Regions from separate parts of the Parageobacillus sp. KH3-4 genome, predicted to be linked through region 1. Evidence: riboswitches for the same ligand, from Rfam matches in the RefSeq annotation. Region 1 holds a riboswitch; each other region holds the start of a gene.
The links. Region 1 has a riboswitch for S-adenosylmethionine ahead of MWM02_RS02600 (methionine ABC transporter ATP-binding protein). Riboswitches for the same ligand answer to the same signal wherever they lie in the genome.
Positions count from the first base shown of each region.

Region 1 (6,583 bases):
AAGCACGCTTCGGTGAACGCATGAAAACTGCTAGCGACATTCGGCAGCTTTTGCGTAAACGTGCCAACCCCTTCTTTATAATGGCGAAGAGCTGCTTCAACGGACGTATGTTGCTGATTCATCCATAACCCCCCTTGAAATAATGTGTCTGTGTTAGTATGCGTGAAGGAACAGGAGATTAAACAGGCGAAACATAAATTAAATATACTCACTGGCGCTTTTTGGCCTCATATTGACAAAATTGGGAGAAAGCCAAGCAGGAAAATGAATTTCGTTGCCGTCACGTTTTTCGTGTATTAAGTTTGAAGATTAATAGATGATCTTGCGTTTTATTTGTTAGCTCCATTGTGCCGCTTGTCTCCATTCTTGAAAAGCTGCAAAAAATAACGGGAGCGATTTGCCCCCGTTATTTTTATTGTGCCGCCGGAATGACGGCACCTTTATATTCTTTTTTAATAAAGTCTTGAATTTCTTTCGACTGCAACACTTGAACAAGCGTTTTAATTTCTTTGCGGTTTTCGTCGCCTTTACGTACAGCGATAATGTTGACATACGGGTTATTTTTCGGCGACTCGACAGCAATCGGGTCTTTTGCAGGGTCCAAACCGGCATCTAGCGCATAGTTCGCGTTAATCACAACCGCATCGCCTTCGCCGTTTTTATAAATTTGCGGCAGCATTCCCGCATCAACATCTGCTTCAAATTTTAAATGTTTCGGATTCTCGACAATGTCTTTCACTGTTGCTTTTGTTTTGTCCACGCCGTCTTTTAACTTAATCAGCCCTTTTTCTTGCAGCATGGATAAAATGCGGCCATGATCTGCAACCGAGTTGCTCATGATGATCGTTGCACCGTCTGGAAGTTCTTCCAAGCTTTTATACTTTTTCGAATAAATGCCGATTGGCTCAATATGAATGCCGCCAGCGTTGACAAAGTCATATCCATGCTCTTTTTTCTGTGATTCTAAATATGGAATGTGTTGGAAATAGTTTGCGTCAATTTCTTTATCCGCCAACGCTTTGTTTGGTAAAACATAATCTTGGAACTTCACGATTTCTAAGTCAATACCTTTTTCTTTTAAAATCGGTTTTGCTTTTTCCAAAATTTCCGCATGTGGAACATTCGAAGCTCCAACCACTAATTTCGTCAATTTCCCTTCTTTTTGGCCATTAGACGCGTTGTTGTTGCCTCCGCACGCTGCTAATGCCAACACAAGGACAGCGGCAAATAATGCACTAAGCCATTTTTTCATATCGATTTCCCCCTTTTTATCGTTTATCTATTTTGGAAGTGACAAAGTCACCGATAAACTGAATGACAAATACAATGATTAACACGAGCACGGTGGCGACAAACGTCACATCATTATGGTTGCGCTGAAATCCTTCTAAATACGCTAAGTTACCAAGACCACCGGCGCCGACAACTCCCGCCATCGCCGTATATCCGACTAAAGCAATTGCCGTTACGGTAATTCCGGACACAAGTGCAGGCAGTGACTCTGGAAGCAACACTTTCCAAATAATTGTTGCCGTCGATGCTCCCATTGCTTTCGCCGCTTCAATAACGCCTTTATCAATTTCACGGAGCGCAATTTCAACCATTCGCGCGTAAAATGGCGCCGCTCCGATAATGAGCGCCGGCAGCGCGGCGTTGGCACCAAGAATCGTCCCAACCATCCATTTCGTCAACGGAATTAATAAAATAATTAATATAATAAACGGAATAGAACGGAAAATATTAACGGCAGCAGCAATGATCATATTCGCCAAGCGGTTCTCCCATAAGTTGCCTTTTGATGTTAAAAATAAAAGCAGTCCAAGAATCGTTCCTAATATAAATGTCGCCACAACTGCGATCCCTGTCATATAAAGCGTCTCAACAGTAGCTGCCCAAATCATATCCCACTCTACGTTCGGTAAGAGGTTAGCGAGCATTTGTAATCACCTCCACCGCCACTTGCTGATTTCGAATATAATCAATCGCGCGGGCAACTTCTTCTTTCTCTCCATCCATATGGACGAATAAGACACCATAAGCACCTTGATGTGTCTGCGAAATTTTTCCTTGCAAAATATTCGCGTCGACTTGAAACTGACGAACGACATTGGCAATGAGCGGCTGCTCGGCGGCTTCGCCGACAAACGTCAATTGGACAACCGTTCCATTTGGGTATTTATCAAGTAGGTGAGTAATCGTTTCTTTTGTTTCTTCCGGTTCGACCACTTGCTGAACAAACCGTTTCGTAATCGCCTGTTTTGGCTGACGGAATACTTGCAGCACTTCGCCTTGCTCGACGATTTTTCCGTTTTCCATCACCGCGACGCGATCGCAAATTTTGCGGATCACGTGCATTTCATGGGTAATTAATACGATCGTCAATCCTAAACGTTTATTAATATCGACCAAAAGTTCCAAAATGGAATCGGTTGTTTGTGGGTCTAGCGCGGACGTTGCTTCATCGCACAATAACACTTTTGGATTGTTCGCTAACGCACGCGCGATGCCGACGCGTTGTTTCTGCCCGCCGCTAAGCTGTGATGGATAGGCATCTTCTCTTCCTTGCAATCCAACAAGCTGAATGAGTTCGTCGACTCGTTTCTTTCGCTGATCTTTCGGCACGCCGGCAATTTCTAACGGAAACGCAATGTTTTCACGGACGGTTCTCGACCATAATAAATTAAAATGTTGGAAAATCATCCCTATTTCTTGGCGAGCCTTCCGCAGCTCTTTTCCTTTAATATTAGCAATATCACGTCCGGCAACAATGACTTTTCCTTTTGTCGGTTTTTCCAATCCGTTAAGAAGACGGATTAACGAGCTTTTTCCTGCTCCGCTGTACCCAATGATGCCAAAAATTTCCCCTTCCTTTATTTGTAAAGTAACATTATCCACCGCTGTCACAGATCCGTTTGAAGCTTCATAGATTTTTGTCACGTTTTCTAATAAAATCATGCACATTTTCACCTTCCTTCATGCAAAAAACACTCGCAACAAAAAGAAAACCCTTCTGCTCAAGAGAACAGAAAGGCAATGGTCACCGTTCTGTCTCTTATCTCTCAAAGCAGACGCTTTGTGTGAATTGGCACCATTTCAGCGAATCCGCTGACGGTTGCCGGGTTTCATTGGGCACATCCCTCCACCTCTCTTGATAAGAGCACAAATGCACTTTATTCAGTTAAAATGTCTCATTAGTTACGAATGTGATTTTATCATTATATGTCGAATAATGTCAATAAAAATATTATAGTAAAAATATTGAAAAATAGCATGACAGTCTTTTGGGATGATGAGGCGGAAATGTCAGATGTCATTCATCGCCCATTCCAAATCGTCAATTAAACCATGAACATTTTTTGACGCCGACAGATAGACGAACAAATCTTCCGCCCCACGGATAGTTTTAGTTTTTCTTCGTGTAGCTGTTGATATGCAGTGCCCGCTGGATGGATAATTAAACTTTTCGTATCCCAAAAAGAGAGGGGGACTCTTTTCTTATCTTTCAAATCCATTCACTTCGCCGGAATCATCACCGTACTCAACAACCGGTTCCGGGCTTTACCGGTGCAGTTCCCCTGCCTCTCGCGGAAAAGTTTTTATTTCGCCATTTTTTCTGAATAGTACTACTAATTTTATAATCTGTCAATTATTTTTTATAAAATTCATTGATTGTATTATTTTCAGCAAACATAACCATACGGCTTTGACAAATGAAGCAGCGACTCGAGCAGCAGCATATGCCGGAAACTTCCAGAAATATTCACTTCGCGAAGCCGAATTTGTTGTTGCAATTTCAGCCTTCCATTCAACATCGCTTCAATCGCCTCTTTCGATCCCCGGACAGTCAACACCCGCCGTTCATCTGCCGCTTCCTTCTGCTCGATCTTATGTTTAGAAATCGCCACAACTGCCGTTTCTGTTTCGCACTCAAATTGAATGTATAGTTCCTCTTCTGGCAAAATCGGTGATAAATGATTCAACTTTTGCATTCGTTCTGTAAGCTGTTTTATTAATTCACGTATATCCATTTATATCCTCCTCCCCCTTTATCCGTTACCCATTTATTTCATTAGAAAAGGGGGAGAATCCTTTATAAAAATCTCGACAAATCCTCTGGAAAATAGGCAAGACACTCATCATTTCCCAAGAAATGATGTCAAACAAGGTCAAATAATCGTTTATTTTATATGCTTTATCGCACTGCCGGCTTTGACCCATTTTTCGCTTTGCTCATGAAAAAATATCCTTACCTGTTTTCCGTCCAAAATTTCTTTATTGTTTCGTATAAATACGGTACAGAATGAAACGCGTATAATTTGTGAACGATATTGCCGCCATCAAATAAAAGAAGACATGGAACGCTTTCAATTTTCCATATGGCCGCACGCTCGGGCATATAATTAATATCGATTTTGTAAAACGGAATACGCGGAAACAGCTCTTCCACCACTTCCATCATCCGCTCGGCAAGCTGGCAAGTGCCGCACATCGGCGTATACACGTAAAGGCAAACCGTCTCTTCCTTATCAATGATGTCATCTATTTCATCTAACTGTATTTTTTTCATCGCTGCTTTCACCTTTTTAACAAATAATCATAATGGACATTAAAATTTGCCCGCAATAATACTTGGGCGATATGCCAATTTGGCGCCGCAGCTACTTCCCGATACATTCGGTCAATATATATATGTTCTGCCTCAGGAAATTCGCGGCGAAACTGTTTTCGCAATTTTTCGCCCGCTTCATCGGCATCCACTAATATATAAACTTCTTTATAAGAAAGTTCTTCCATCAGTTCTTCCAATTTAGCATCACTAATCGTCCCATTTGTGCAAATAATTTCAACCGGTTCATTCACAATCTTTTCAATTTTTTGTTTGTCGGAACGCCCTTCCACAATAATCACTTTTTCAATTTCTATCATGATGGACCACCTTAAGAAAAATGGATCAAGTCATTGTGGAACAAGGAAACGGCCAACAGCGGTTTCGTTTTCCGGTAATACGAATTCGTTGAACCGAGAATGGATTTTACCCAATAATTTGGAATTTTTCTATTTGTACATTTATGCGGAAAAACAATGTGACCGTTTCCTTTCGTACACCGGTTTGCCGTCTTTTTTCGCCAAGCAATAAACACGAAGAAAAGCAACGGCATAGCACCGTTGCTTTTACATCAACCAGCCTTACCGTCGCAATCGACATACTTTTGACCTGGTTCAACGGTGACGGTCATCCCTTATAAATACGGTTCATATTGGTTTTGCCACGAAAGTCGATTGCAAAAGAAAAATGGCCAACTCGTTCATTTTCTCCAATATAAATAAAATCGAGTTTTACTTTCCCCATTGCTTTTTTGGTTTCAACGGCGATGAGCATCCTTTTCACCCACCTCGTTATGTATATTAGGATACTCATCGCTTGCGTAATCAGCAATGGTGGTTTGTGCCAATGATCATCCTTCTTTTACCATTGCTTCATATTGCTCTGCCGTTAATAAATTATCGATCTCGCTCATATCGGAAGGCTCGACGACAATCATCCACGCTTTTTCATATGGAGATTCATTTACATATTCTGGATTATCATTTAATGCTTCATTCACTTCTACTACTTTGCCGCTAATCGGCGCATAAAGTTCGGAAACAGTTTTTACGGATTCCACGCTGCCGAATGGCTCATTTGCCGTAATTTCTGTGCCTACTTCCGGCAGTTCAACAAAAACGATGTCACCTAATTCAGATTGTGCAAAATCAGTAATGCCGATGCGCACTTTATCCCCTTCGACGCGCACCCACTCATGTTCTTCAGAATAACGTAACTCCTTTGGCGTATTCACGATCGCATCCCTCCATTACAGATTATATTATTTTTAATATTGTATTCTTTTTAATAATAACCGATTTTCTCAAAAAACTCACCGAATTCGTCATCTTTGTCCAAAAAATTTTTCATATTGCTCTTCATTGAACCCAACGATAACATGATTTCCGTCCGTCAAAATCGGGCGCTTAATCAACATGCCGTCGGAAGCGAGCAACTCAAGAAGTTCTTCTTCCGAAGCGGTATTCACTTTATCTTTTAGCCCTAACTGACGATATTTCATACCACTTGTGTTAAAAAATTTTTTCAGCGGAAGTCCGCTTTTGCGGTAAAATTCTGTCAATTCCTCTTTTGCCGGCGGGTTGTCAACAATATGTATCTCCCGTACGGCAATGTTGTGCTCATCAAGCCATTTTTTTGCTTTTCGGCATGTACCGCATTTCGGATACCAATAAAAAGTGAATGCCATGTCCACCATCCTTTACAAGTAAAGTACCAAGGCAAGCCTGGTACTTTACATTATTACACAATATAACGTTCCGCTTCAATGAGCGCCGCTGCCGCTTCGCGTTTTTTCGCGATGATATTGATTGGAGTATAGCGCGTTAATTTGCGCAAAGCGGCCAACATCATGCGCAACGCGTCGCCTCGCTCTACGGCAACAATCGTTTCTTTCGCATGTGCCTCGATTTCGTTGAACGCCTCTTGGCAGAAAATTTGCGTATAAAGAAGTTTTTGTTTGTTTTTCTCTACTCCGGA
Region 1 is NZ_AP025627.1:522,025-528,607, reverse strand. Features, by position in the region: gene MWM02_RS02615 (carboxymuconolactone decarboxylase family protein) at 1-122, opposite strand, end outside; gene MWM02_RS02610 (MetQ/NlpA family ABC transporter substrate-binding protein) at 413-1,252, opposite strand; gene MWM02_RS02605 (methionine ABC transporter permease) at 1,269-1,937, opposite strand; gene MWM02_RS02600 (methionine ABC transporter ATP-binding protein) at 1,927-2,955, opposite strand; SAM riboswitch class I at 3,050-3,158, opposite strand; gene MWM02_RS02595 (SCP2 sterol-binding domain-containing protein) at 3,681-4,028, opposite strand; gene MWM02_RS02590 (thioredoxin family protein) at 4,247-4,567, opposite strand; gene MWM02_RS02585 (toprim domain-containing protein) at 4,576-4,926, opposite strand; gene MWM02_RS02580 (hypothetical protein) at 5,033-5,224, opposite strand; gene MWM02_RS02575 (hypothetical protein) at 5,234-5,380, opposite strand; gene gcvH (glycine cleavage system protein GcvH) at 5,457-5,840, opposite strand; gene MWM02_RS02565 (arsenate reductase family protein) at 5,931-6,293, opposite strand; gene MWM02_RS02560 (acyl-CoA dehydrogenase family protein) at 6,347-6,583, opposite strand, start outside.

Region 2 (6,583 bases), 160 kb from region 1:
AGCTCCGCCGGAAAGAAGGGTTGTCATTGTTTTATCGCCGCCCCATGTTGTGGCAAGCTCGACATTTAATCCTTCATCTTTAAAAAAGCCTTTCGCTAGGGCAACATATTGTGGGGCATAGAAAATCGAACGAGTTACTTCTGCGACCCGCACCTTCTTTATTTCTTCATTTGTCTGTTGATTGCAGGCAGCAAGCGGAATGATAAGAAGGAAGAGACAAAGCGACACTATCGCGATTTTTTTCATGCAAGCACCTCCTTAGCAATGGATAAAATGAAGCTTACTTCACCTTATCGTATGCAGGCAGAAAAAATGTGTGAACGCCTAATGGAAAGGAAGAAACATATGGACGGATATGTCGTCGATCAATATAAATTCCCTTCCCCAAATCCGCATGTTGATGTATTTCTCGTTACGTATTTATGCCAAGGGCTGAAAATTAAAGGTTTTTTGGCCCAACCGAAAACGCCGGGAATATACGATGGTTTTTTATACTTGCGCGGCGGCATGAAAAACGTCGGGCAAGTGCGACTATCCCGAATTACGCAGTTTGCTTCGTATGGATTTGTCGTGATGGCGCCGTTTTATCGCGGGAATCAAGGAGGGGAAGGAAATGAAGATTTTGCTGGGGAAGACCGTTATGACGCGATCGCAGGTTTTCGGCTTTTACAGCGGCACCCTCAAGTGAACACAAAACGCATTCACGTATTTGGCTTTTCCCGCGGCGGAGCGATGGCGCTTCATACGGCGATTTTGGAGCCAACAGTTTGTTCTGTCGTCGTCTGGGGCGGGGTTTCTGACATTGCCCTGACATATTGGGAGCGGGAGGATTTGCGGCGAATGTTGAAACGGGTGATTGGGGGAACGCCGGCGAAATATCCGGAACGCTACCGATGGAGAACACCATTGTATGAAATTGAAAAAATTCAGGCGCCTGTGCTGATTATCCATGGGGAAAAAGATCAAAACGTTTCGATTGAACATGCGTATCGCCTTGAAAAAAGGCTAAAAGAGACAAATAAACGAGTGACAGCATGGTATTTCCCAAATTTTACTCATTATTTTCCCCCTAAAGATAATCGTGAAACGGTTCGCCGGTTAACGGCATGGATGAAACGGCAACCGGATGTATGATACGATAAAAAGAAAAGGGGTGTGTTTCATGGGCATGCCGCTGGAATTGCAAACACTCATTGTAACAAAAGGCAAAGAAAAGCGAGTAAAAGACAATCTATTTATTTTAGAAAAGGAAGGATATCGCATTTATCCGATTGATGTTCCACTTGAAGTAAGAAGAACGTTACAAAGCGAAGCGAGCGGCCAAGCGGTGGTGAAAAAGTTGGAGCTTGCCGACAACCGAACGATTGTCACGTATGAGCTTATTTCATTGCATTCGACGAATTAGAAAAGGAGGGAACGATTCCCTCCTTCAATGTTATGCGATTGGGCCTCCAAGCGCTTCGATTTCCGAGGCGATATGTTTAAATTTCTGGAAGTTTTCCCGGAATTTTGCGGCGAGCTCTTTTGCCTTTTGTGCATACGCTTGTTTATCGGTCCACGTATTTTGCGGTTGCAGCACTTCGTCTGGCACGCCAGGAATATGAATTGGAATTTCTAAACCGAAAACAGGATCTTTCACCATTTCGACATTGTCCAGTTCGCCTTCGACAGCAGCTTGCACCATTGCGCGGGTGTAAGCAAGCTTCATGCGGCTACCGACACCGTACTCTCCGCCTGTCCATCCTGTGTTAACGAGAAACACCCGCACGTTATGTTCAGCGATTTTTTTGCCGAGCATTTCCGCATATTTTACAGCCGGAAGCGGCAAAAACGGTGCGCCAAAGCAAGTCGAGAATGTCGCTTGCGGGGAAGTGATGCCTCGCTCTGTGCCCGCCAATTTGCTTGTATAACCGCTTAGGAAATGGTACATTGCTTGTTCACGAGTCAGCTTGCTAATCGGCGGCAATATTCCAAACGCATCTGCTGTTAAGAAAATAATCGTCGATGGATGACCAGCGATGCTTGGATCAACGATATTATGAATCGCCTGAATTGGGTAAGCGGCGCGCGTGTTTTCCGTTAGCGTAGCATCATCATAATTTGGCAGTCTCGTATGTTCATCGATAATGACGTTTTCGAGAACTGCACCGAATCCGATTGCGTCAAAAATTTGCGGCTCCTTTTCCCGCGACAAGTTGATGCATTTTGCGTAGCATCCGCCTTCGATATTAAAAATGCCTCGGTTCGACCAGCCGTGTTCGTCATCGCCAATGAGACGGCGGTTTGGGTCGGCGGAAAGCGTCGTTTTTCCTGTGCCAGATAAGCCAAAGAATAGTGCGACATCCCCTTCTTTACCGACGTTTGCTGAACAATGCATCGATAAAATTCCTTGTTCTGGAAGTAGATAGTTCATCACAGTGAAAATCGACTTTTTCATTTCTCCGGCATATTCTGTTCCGCCAATTAGCACAGTCCGCCGCTCAAAAGAAATAATGATAAACGTTTCCGATCTCGTTCCATCAACAGCAGGGTCTGCTTTAAAGTTTGGCGCGCAAATAACGGTAAATTCCGCTTTGTGAGTTTTTAGCTCCTCTTCTGTCGGACGAATAAATAATTGGTGTGCAAATAAATTGTGCCATGCAAATTCGTTAACGACTTGGATAGGTAGGCGGTATTTTGGGTCAGCGCCGGCGAATCCTTTAAAAACAAATATTTCATCTTTTTTCATTAAATAATCCAGTACCTTATTGTATAAGTTTTCGAAAACTTCTTCAGAAATCGGCTGATTTGTTGTTCCCCAATCGATTTTTGCTTTCGTCGCCGCTTCTTCTACAATGTATTTATCTTTCGGGGAGCGGCCCGTATATTTTCCTGTTGTTACTGCCACCGCGCCAGTTGCGGTTAATTTCCCTTCGTTTCGTTGCAATATTTTTTCCACGAGTTGAGCTACCGATAAATTGTGACATACGTTTGGTTTTTGTAATAATAAAGAAAGTTTATTTGTCATTTTTGCAATCCCCATATTCAAAACCTGCCTTTTTATTTTTAATGATACCTGCAAATAGTATAACACATTTTTGTTATTAGTCCATACTATTTAGCACAATTTCTTTTATTTATTTTTCTTATTTTGTCCATAAAAAATTTGTCTTTTTGTTCATAAAAAATTTATCTAATTTTGTTGACTTTCTTTATTTAATTACGTTAAGATAACTCATTGAACGGATACTCTTATCCCGAGTCGGTGGAGGGACAGGCCCGATGAAACCCAGCAACCGTCACAACTAGAAATGTGTGAAATGGTGCTAACCTGTGGCAAGGCAGCGTCCTTGAACGATAAGAGTGAAAGGAGCAATACGATTGCAATGACCTTTCCTCACCGTTACAGGAAAGGTTTTTTATTTATATGTATAAATAGGGAATGAGTACCGTATCATCTGCAGTTTGCGGGAATGCCGCTAATTTAGACGTTCGATTATAAAAAGAGGAGGAAACTGCCGAATGTCAAAAAAAAGACGTTTATTTACTTCGGAATCTGTAACGGAAGGTCATCCTGACAAAATTTGTGACCAAATTTCCGATGCGATTTTAGATGCCATTTTGGCGAAAGACCCGAATGCCCGCGTTGCATGCGAAACGAGCGTTACAACAGGGCTTGTGCTCGTAAGCGGGGAAATTACGACATCGACATATGTGGATATTCCGAAAATCGTTCGCGACACGGTTCGCGAAATTGGCTATACTCGCGCGAAATTCGGTTTTGACGCAGATACTTGCGCCGTATTGACGTCGATTGACGAACAGTCTCCGGACATCGCGATGGGAGTCGATAAGGCGTTAGAAGCCCGCGAAGGCCAGATGACTGATGAGGAAATTGAAGCGATCGGTGCCGGAGACCAAGGATTAATGTTTGGATTTGCCTGCAATGAAACAGAAGAATTAATGCCGCTTCCGATTTCCTTGGCACATCGTTTAGCTCGCCGTTTGGCAGAAGTGCGCAAAAAAGATATTTTGCCATATTTGCGCCCGGACGGCAAAACGCAAGTAACGATAGAATATGATGAAAATGAAAAACCGGTACGTGTCGATACAATCGTTGTATCAGCGCAACATCATCCGGAAATTACACAAGAACAAATTGAGCGCGATATTAAAGAACACGTTATTAAGCCAGTCGTGCCAGCAGAGCTGATCGATGAAAACACAAAATATTTCATTAATCCGACAGGTCGTTTTGTCATCGGCGGACCTCAAGGTGACGCTGGTTTAACAGGACGAAAAATTATCGTTGACACGTATGGCGGCTATGCCCGTCACGGCGGCGGTGCGTTTTCTGGAAAAGACCCGACAAAAGTGGACCGCTCCGCAGCCTATGCCGCGCGCTATGTGGCGAAAAATATCGTTGCTGCGGGACTCGCAGATAAATGCGAAGTGCAGCTGGCATATGCGATCGGTGTTGCAAGACCGGTTTCCATTTCCATTGATACATTCGGTACCGGAAAAGTATCGGAAGACATTTTAATTAAAGTAGTGCGCAGCAATTTTGATCTTCGTCCAGCCGGCATTATTAAAATGTTGGATTTGCGCCGCCCAATTTATAAACAAACAGCCGCCTATGGCCATTTCGGACGCACGGATATCGATCTTCCGTGGGAACGTACAGACAAAGCGGAAACGTTGAAAGAACAAGCTCTTGCGTTGGCAAAGAAAGAATAGAACGATAAAGAGAGGTAGAATAGCCAGTAAAGAGAGAGTTACGTGTTTATGTAACTCTCTTTTTTTGCGTAATGCAAGGTATTTCTGCTTCAGTCAGGCATTGACCTAAACATAAGTGGGGCTATTACGGCGGCAATAAGAAATAGCGAGAGCGATAAAAAAGGGTTAAAATAGGAAAAGGAACAATGGGACGATATGATGCAATAAATAACGAAAGTAAATCATATCGTCCGATAATATGAACGTCATTTGTTTTTATTTTGGTTGCAGTGATTTATAGTACTGCCCTTTTTCTACATATTCGCGGCGAATTCGCTCCATCTCGCGGACATCTTCGTCGGTTAATTCACGAATGACTTTAGCGGGACGGCCAAATGCGAGCGTGTGCGGCGGAATTTTTTTTCCTTGTGGGACAAGGCTTCCGGCACCGATAAACGCTCCTTCGCCAATCTCTGCGCCATCGAGAATAATCGAGCCCATGCCGATTAAAGCGTTTTTTCGGATGATGGCGCTATGTAAAATGACTTGATGGCCGACGGTTACACCATCTTCAATGATAAGTGGATTGTTTGGACTTTGATGCAAAATTGAGTTATCTTGGATATTGACACGATTGCCGATGATCGTTGGAGCGACATCTCCGCGAATAACAGTATTAAACCAGATGCTTGTTTCTTCCCCGATGACCACATCACCGGTAATGGTGACATAATCGGCAATGAAGGCAGATTCTGCAATTTTCGGAAACTTTCCTTTGTACGGGTAAATCATACGCTTCTTCCCTTTCCTTTTATAAAATGGTTCGGTATTATTATTGTACAGATAGTGGCACGATTCGTAAACGGAGGAGATTGCATGATGTGGACATGGGAGGCAAATGAAGGGAAAGGAACAGTTGTGATTGTCCACGGAGCGGCAGAGCATCACGGGCGTTATAAATGGTTGATCGAACAATGGGTACAAAGCGGTTATCATGTTGTCGCAGGCGATTTGCCTGGACAAGGGCGGACAACGAGAAGAAAGCGCGGACACATTCAGTCGTTCGATGAGTATATTAATGAGGTGGCCGATTGGATCATAGAAGCGAGACAATTTCATGTACCGGTGTTTCTTCTTGGACATAGCATGGGAGGGCTTGTTGTCATCCGCACGTTGCAGGAAAAAAGGCTTCCTGTGCAAGGGGTTATTCTATCTTCTCCATGTTTAGGGCTTGTGTCGTATCCGTCAAAAGGGTTGGATATGTTATCAAGAGTATTGAATCATATTGCCCCATCCCTTTTAATCGATTCGGGACTGTCTGTCGAGTTGGCGACAAGAAATAAAGAAGTGCATGAGTCGGATAAACAGGATGAACTTTATGTGACAAAAGTATCTGTCCGTTGGTATCGCGAACTAATGAAGGCGATGGAATTGGCTTCTCGCCGCATTCAGCAGTTTCCTGATATTCCATTGCTGCTTATGCAAGGCGGGGACGATAAAATTGTCGATAAGACAGCCGTAAAAGAATGGTTCAATCGTTTGGCGATATCGGAAAAATTGTATAAAGAATGGAGTCAATTATACCATGAAATTTTTAACGAACCGGAGCGAGAAGATGTTTTCTTATACGCAAAATCGTTTTTAGATACACAATGCCGAATGTATCGTTAGATAACGCAAACGCATCTGAGGTGAGCCAGTTGAAAATCCCGACGCATCCGATCACTCTTATGAAAAAAGTATATCGCGACGTTTTTCCAGTTGTGCATCGCGAATTGGCATATTGGAAACAAAGGGCACAAAATATTCCAGACGCGGAGCTTCGCAAACAAGCGTTGGCGAGCATTGAAACCAAAACGTTTCACTGTGAGGGCGGCTCCATTTTATC
Region 2 is NZ_AP025627.1:683,855-690,437, forward strand. Features, by position in the region: gene MWM02_RS03515 (ABC transporter substrate-binding protein) at 1-246, opposite strand, end outside; gene MWM02_RS03520 (alpha/beta hydrolase family protein) at 346-1,134, shown strand; gene MWM02_RS03525 (DUF2584 domain-containing protein) at 1,163-1,405, shown strand; gene pckA (phosphoenolpyruvate carboxykinase (ATP)) at 1,436-3,022, opposite strand; SAM riboswitch class I at 3,229-3,343, shown strand; gene metK (methionine adenosyltransferase) at 3,502-4,716, shown strand; gene MWM02_RS03540 (gamma carbonic anhydrase) at 4,972-5,487, opposite strand; gene MWM02_RS03545 (alpha/beta hydrolase) at 5,575-6,366, shown strand; gene MWM02_RS03550 (tetraprenyl-beta-curcumene synthase family protein) at 6,396-6,583, shown strand, end outside.
Region 2: it holds a riboswitch for S-adenosylmethionine, as region 1 does, so the genes downstream of both, metK (methionine adenosyltransferase) here and MWM02_RS02600 (methionine ABC transporter ATP-binding protein) in region 1, are expected to answer to the same signal.

Region 3 (6,583 bases), 1.5 Mb from region 1:
CCACGATCTATTTTATAGGATGCTTGCTGTTTGTGATTTTTGTTTATATATTATAGTTATTTATGAATAATTATTTTTATTGCTTGGGCGTTTATCACCTTTTGTTGGGAAACTCATATTGTAAAAATTACAGAAAAGGAGGATTGGATGAAACAAGTATTAATCGGCAGCATACTTTCCGCATTATCAACCGGATTAGGTGCGGTTCCTATTTTATTTTTGGCAAAATCGATTACCCACCGATGGCGAGACATATTGCTGGCGTTTTCGGCTGGAATTATGATGGCGGCTTCCATGATGAGTTTAATTCCTGAAGCATTGCAGGCAGGCGGTTTTTCCGCTTTAACGATCGGGTTATTTTTTGGCGTCCTTATTCTAACCATTTTGGAAATGACTGTTCCCCATATTGATTTAGAACATACGAAAAAAGGAATTCAGTTTGACGAAAAGGCGATGCTCATCATTGCGGCAATTACTTTGCATAACATTCCCGAAGGGCTGTCGGTTGGGGTCAGCTATGCTTCCAACGTGTCGGAAACAGGCAATTTGATCGCACTAGCCATCGGATTGCAAAACGCTCCGGAAGGATTTTTAGTCGCTCTTTTTTTAATTCATCAACAGATTGGAAGATGGAAGTCGTTTATGATCGCTACGCTTACGGGCGCGGTTGAAATCGTGACATCACTGCTTGGGTTTTATTTAACGTCCATCTTTCGTCAGCTCGTTCCATACGGCCTTGCGTTTGCTGCGGGGGCGATGTTGTTTATTATTTACAAAGAGCTCATTCCGGAAAGCCACGGGGATGGAAATGAGCGCACGTCCACATATTCCTTTATTGTCGGAATATTGTTTATGATTTTTTTAGTAGAATCATTTTAAGTATTACTTTTGGTGCGCGCATGGATGTTCATCACAAACTTTCGTCGGAACAGCGGCAAAAATCGTATTCTGTTAACTGCGAATCTCGTTATCATCATAAAAAAAACCCCTCTTTCCTTAGAGGAAAAGAGGGGATAGCCATTTATTGAGCGTTGACTCCTTCTTTTTCGTAAATCGGCACCCATCCTTCTGTCGTAACAAAAATGCGAATCGCAACAACGCGGCGGTCTTCTTGCAGCGTAAAATAATGACGCGTTTTTTCAGGAACGGAAATAAGATCGCCCGGCTCCAGTTCGACATCAAAAAATTTTCCATCTTTTCCTTGAATTGCGAAAACGCCGTGGCCGCTTACGATAAAGCGAACTTCGTCATCGGTATGGTGATGTTCGCGTTTAAAGTTTTCCAAAAGCTGATCCAAATTCGGCGTATCTTCCGACAAAGAAATGACGTCTTGCGCTTTGTAGCCGCGACGTGCAGAAATATCGGCAATTTCTTCTTTGTACGTTTCTAAAATTTCGTTTTTCTCCTCATCGGTAAGCAAATATTTTTCGCGCAAATGCTCTGGAAGTTTGTTAATATCCCACTTTTCATAAATAACTCCTTGCTCATCCAAAAATTTTACTACTTTCTCAAAATCTGTAATTCTTTCATTTGTTTCATGAAAACGAATTACCGGCATTGTTTCATCCTCCTTAAATGGTATTTTTTATATTAGAAAAGGTTAAGCAAATGCCTTTGCTCCCTTAAGAAGCAGCAGTTTCACACGATAGCTAAACAAAAACTCCCACGCTTCCAAAAACTTTTTCGCTTCAAACGCGTCCTTTCCCCATACGGTAATGCCGTGGTTGCGGATCAATACCGCCCCGGCGTCACCGTTTACATGCTTGGCAAATTCTTTCGCAAGCGTCGGAATATGCGCGTAGTTTCGAATAATCGGAATGCGGATGACCGCATCTTCTTCCCAAAGCCCAAATGCTTTAATAATCTCCTGGCCGGAAAATGCAACTTCTCCGTCATCTCCATACAATTCAGAAATGACGTTATTGTCGATCGTATGGACGTGGAGGCTGCAGCCCGCGTTCGTTTTATTATAAATTTCCACATGTAAAAGCGTTTCGGCGGACGGCTTTAAATGCGTTTTTTCCACCGGATTCCCGGAAGCGTCGACAAGCAAAAAATCTTCATCGGTTTGCTTTCGCTTATCTTTGCCGCTTGCCGTCACTAAAAAAGTGAGAGGGTCATCGGTTACCTTGATGGACAAGTTGCCGCTTGTGGCAAAAAACCAGTCTCGCGCCGCCAATTCCGCCTTTACTTCGGCAAGCTCTTTCCATCTTTTTGCGAGCAAACTCATGCTTTTTGCGAGCAAACTCATGCTTTCACCTCCATCGTCTCCAGAAAATGAATGACATCGAAAAATGTCGCAAACGGCGTATGCGGGATATCTAATTCTTGGCATTTTTGCAGCAGGAAATCGCGGGCGATCACATGATCCGCCAGTTTCGCCACCGCTAAATCGGTGATCGAATCGCCGATGACAATATGGAAGGAATCAGGCTTTCTCAATTTTCGCAGCAGCGACGGCTTGCAGCAGCCGCAGCCGTTTTGGCACTCGTTATCGCATGAATGCGGCCACGTGATGCGGATCGTTTCTCCGCTGAAATCAGCGCCATTGCAGAAGATGCGTTCTTTTTCGACGATCCCTTCTAAAAGCGGATAGACAAAAAAGTCGATGCCGCCGCTGACGACATATAGCGGAATATCACGCTCCTTCGTAAACGCGACGAATTCGCGAAAACCGTCGCGGATGCGGGCGTTTTGCAAAACGAAATCGGTAATGTCTTCCTTCCAACTTGATGGTAGAAGGGAAAACATCGCGCCAACCCCTTCTTGCACCGAGATGCGCTGTGCTAATATATCATCTTTTAACGCTTCCCATTCCGGCGGCGCAAACCGTTTCATAATCGCGACAATGTTGTCAGTGTCTGTAATCGTCCCATCAAAATCGCAAAATATGATTGGCTTTGTCATGATGTCACCTCTATTGCTCCCCATAAGTCAATCGCTTTTTGCAATGCGTCATTTTCGCGCGCTGCTTCATGAAGTGATTTTCCGGCGAGAACGGCATCGATCGCAGCGCGAAACGCTTTGCCGCCGCCTTCCGCTCCGTCTGGATGGCCATGTATGCCGCCGCCCGCATTGACGATGCTATCTATGCCAAAATCGCGGAACAATAATGGCACAAGTCCTGGATGAATGCCCGCCGATGGAACCGGAAACGACCGTTTAAACGGTTCCGTCTCGTCCGTCAGCTCCGCGGCAATACCAAGCGCCTCTTCTTTATCAAGGGCAACGCTTCCGTACGGCGACGGGAAAAGCACAAAATCTGCGCCAGCAAGGCGAAGCAATTTACCAAGCAGCAAAGATGCTTTTATTCCGTAAAACTCCGATGGGGTAAGCGCCCCGCTAAACGCCGGATGCGCCATGATCGGAATCGCAATTTCCTTATCTTCGCGCAATCCTTGGAGCACATCCAAACCGTAGGCAAATACGTTGAACAGCAATACGTCGGCGCCCAGTTCCACCGCGCGTTTCGCTTTTTCTTTCAACTCGAACGTTTTTCCAGTCAAATTTACCGCATATAACGTCCGTTTCCCCGTCTTCTCGTATACTTCGTTTAACACCGCTTTTCCTGCCGTAATCCGCTTTTCAAACGGCAGCAAATCGCTGTCAAATAAGATTTCATCATCTTTGACAAGGTCGACCCCGCCAAGCGCCTGCTGCTTCAGCTGTTCAGTTAAATAAACGATATCGCGGCCGATGACACCTTTAAAAATGCTCATCAAAAGCGGGCGATCATATACATTAACTTTTTGCCGAATCTCATCGATGCCAAAACGAGGGCCGGGAAACTGCTTCTTCCATTCATCGGAAAACGTTACATCTAGCAATCTTACTTCTCCGTCCAAAGACAGTTTGCCAAACACCGTTGTTAAAAGCGCCGGAATGTCAGCGCTGAAATTGGCCGTTGGATAAGCGATTTGCACGATCGCTCGCTTCAGCCGTTTTCCAAAGTAGCGGTTTACTCGTTCACTTTCTTCCAGCACTTGTATATTCGCGACTTCACCTTTATGTTTGCGCAATTGCTCGCGTTCAAGCTGCGGCAAATCGGTCCACGTGCCGACCGTTAAACCGAGCGCAATTCCTTCCGCCTTTTTCTTGATATCTTTTTCATCGTGAATCAGATATGTGGCAATCACTTGACTCATCGTCATCCCTCTTTCTGTTCATCCATCAAAAAAACCTCTTCATAAGAAGAGGCTTTGATTATTCACACTCTTCTTATCTCCCAGCGTTTCCGCTGCAAGAATTAGCACCGTGCTTAACCGTTGTTAAGCCGGTTGCCGGGCTTCATTGGGCTTGTCCCTCCGCCTGCTCTTGATAAGAATGTCTGCAATATCATATTCACTTTTCAAACTTTCGAACTATTCGCTCTCGCAAATTTAATTTGAATTATGGCAGTATTTTTTTACGCTGTCAATCATTTTTTTGCATTTTATTAAAAAAGACCAAGCTGCGCAATCCGTTCCGCCGCTTCTTGCAAGCGGGCTTCACTTGTTAATAATCCTACGCGCACATATCCTTCCCCATGCTCGCCGAACCCGATTCCCGGCGCGACAACGACATGCGCTTTTTCTAGCAAATAATCGGAAAAACGTTCCGATGTCCAGCCGTTCGGTACCGGCAGCCACGCAAAAAACGAACCTTTTGGGGCAGTGACATCCCAGCCGATTCGCCGCAACGCGTCAATGAGCGTATTGCGCCGCGATTCATACAAGGCGACAAGCTCCTCGACGCAACGCTGCGAGGAAAGAAGGGCGGTCGCTGCCGCTTCTTGAATGGCGCCGAACAAGCTCACATATAAATGATCTTGCAGCAAATTAATCGCCGCAATCACGCTTTCATTTCCAACGGCAAATGCCACTCGCCAGCCCGCCATATTATATGTTTTGGAGAACGTATAAATTTCCACGCCAATTTCTTTTGCCCCCTCTGCTTGGAGAAAGCTAACCGGTTTTCTTCCGTCAAAGCCGATCGCACCGTATGCAAAATCATGAACGACGCAAATTCCGTGTTTGGCGGCAAACGACACCGTTTCTTCAAAAAATTCCTGCGAAGCAATCGCCCCAGTCGGGTTATTCGGATAGTTTAAAAACATCATTTTTGCTTTTTCCGCGATACTTGCCGGAATTTCATCATAATCGGGCAAAAACTGATTTTCCGCACGCAACGGCATCATCACCATTTCCGCACGCGCGAGCGCAATCCCCGACCAATAATCCGGATATCCCGGGTCAGGCACGAGCACAATATCCCCCGGATTAACTAGACATTGCGGAATCTCGACAAGCCCTGCCTTCCCGCCAAACAAAATCGCTACTTCTTTTTCCGGGTCAACAGTAACGCCGTATTCGCGCTCATAAAACGCGGCAACCGCGCGTTTCAAGAAGGAATATCCTTGAAACGGCGAATATTTGTGATATTTTGGGTTCGCCACCGCCTTTTGCATCGCCGCAACGATATGCGGAGGAGTCGGCTGATCGGGATTGCCTTGCCCTAAATTGATCACGTCATGCCCCTCCGCCATTTTTTTCGCGACTTTATCGACAAGCGAAGCAAAAAACTGCTTTGGCAGGCTCTGCAGTAACTCGGATGGAGGAAACTGTTTCATCATGAACACCTTCTCAAAAATTTCTTGAAATTCTAGTGAAAAATCATATATCGTAAAAATCAAAATGTAAAGTAAATTTTTTCGAGGTGAATTTCGATGATAATAAAAATTGCATGTCTTCAGCTGGATATCGCCTTTGGCAATCCCGCAGAAAACGAACAGCGCGTGGAAAAAGAGATAGAAAAAATTGCAAAAGATCGTCCAGATATTATCGTTCTTCCTGAATTATGGACGACCGGTTATGATTTAACCCGCCTTGATGAAATTGCCGATGAGGGCGGTGCACGCACAAAAGCGTTCATTCAGAAATTAGCGAAAACACATCATGTCAATATCGTTGCTGGATCTGTTGCTAAAAAAACTGCAAATGGCGTCACTAATACGATGTACGTCGCCGACCGAAACGGCGCCATCGTTGGCGAATATAGCAAACTCCATTTATTCCAGCTGATGAATGAACATCTTTACTTGCAATCAGGGGAAAAAATGGGATTATTCACATTAGAAAACACTCAATGTGCTGGCGTCATTTGTTATGACATCCGCTTTCCGGAATGGGTCCGCGCCCATATGGTCCAAGGGGCGGAAGTGTTATTTGTCGTCGCCGAATGGCCGCTTCCCCGCCTTTCCCATTGGCGCACGCTGCTTGCAGCGCGCGCGATTGAAAATCAATGCTACGTCATCGCGTGCAACCGCGCTGGGAGCGATCCAAACAACGTCTTTGCCGGCCATTCGCTGGTGATTGATCCATGGGGGGAAATCGTCGTGGAAGCAAGCGAACAACCTTGTACATTAACGGCGCAAATCGACCTTGCAAAAGTAAACGAAGCGCGAAAACAAATCCCGATTTTTGCGGACCGCCGCATAGCTGATTACATCGCCGCCGAAAAAAATTTGCAAAAAAGTGTTGACAAACCGTTTCATAACCATGTATGATTCGTATCAAGCATAAAAACATCAAAAATTGCTAACATA
Region 3 is NZ_AP025627.1:2,849,484-2,856,066, forward strand. Features, by position in the region: gene MWM02_RS14340 (ZIP family metal transporter) at 148-879, shown strand; gene MWM02_RS14345 (1,2-dihydroxy-3-keto-5-methylthiopentene dioxygenase) at 1,022-1,558, opposite strand; gene MWM02_RS14350 (methylthioribulose 1-phosphate dehydratase) at 1,601-2,230, opposite strand; gene mtnX (2-hydroxy-3-keto-5-methylthiopentenyl-1-phosphate phosphatase) at 2,248-2,907, opposite strand; gene mtnW (2,3-diketo-5-methylthiopentyl-1-phosphate enolase) at 2,904-4,145, opposite strand; SAM riboswitch class I at 4,216-4,324, opposite strand; gene MWM02_RS14365 (pyridoxal phosphate-dependent aminotransferase) at 4,436-5,608, opposite strand; gene MWM02_RS14370 (carbon-nitrogen family hydrolase) at 5,705-6,544, shown strand.
Region 3: it holds a riboswitch for S-adenosylmethionine, as region 1 does, so the genes downstream of both, mtnW (2,3-diketo-5-methylthiopentyl-1-phosphate enolase) here and MWM02_RS02600 (methionine ABC transporter ATP-binding protein) in region 1, are expected to answer to the same signal.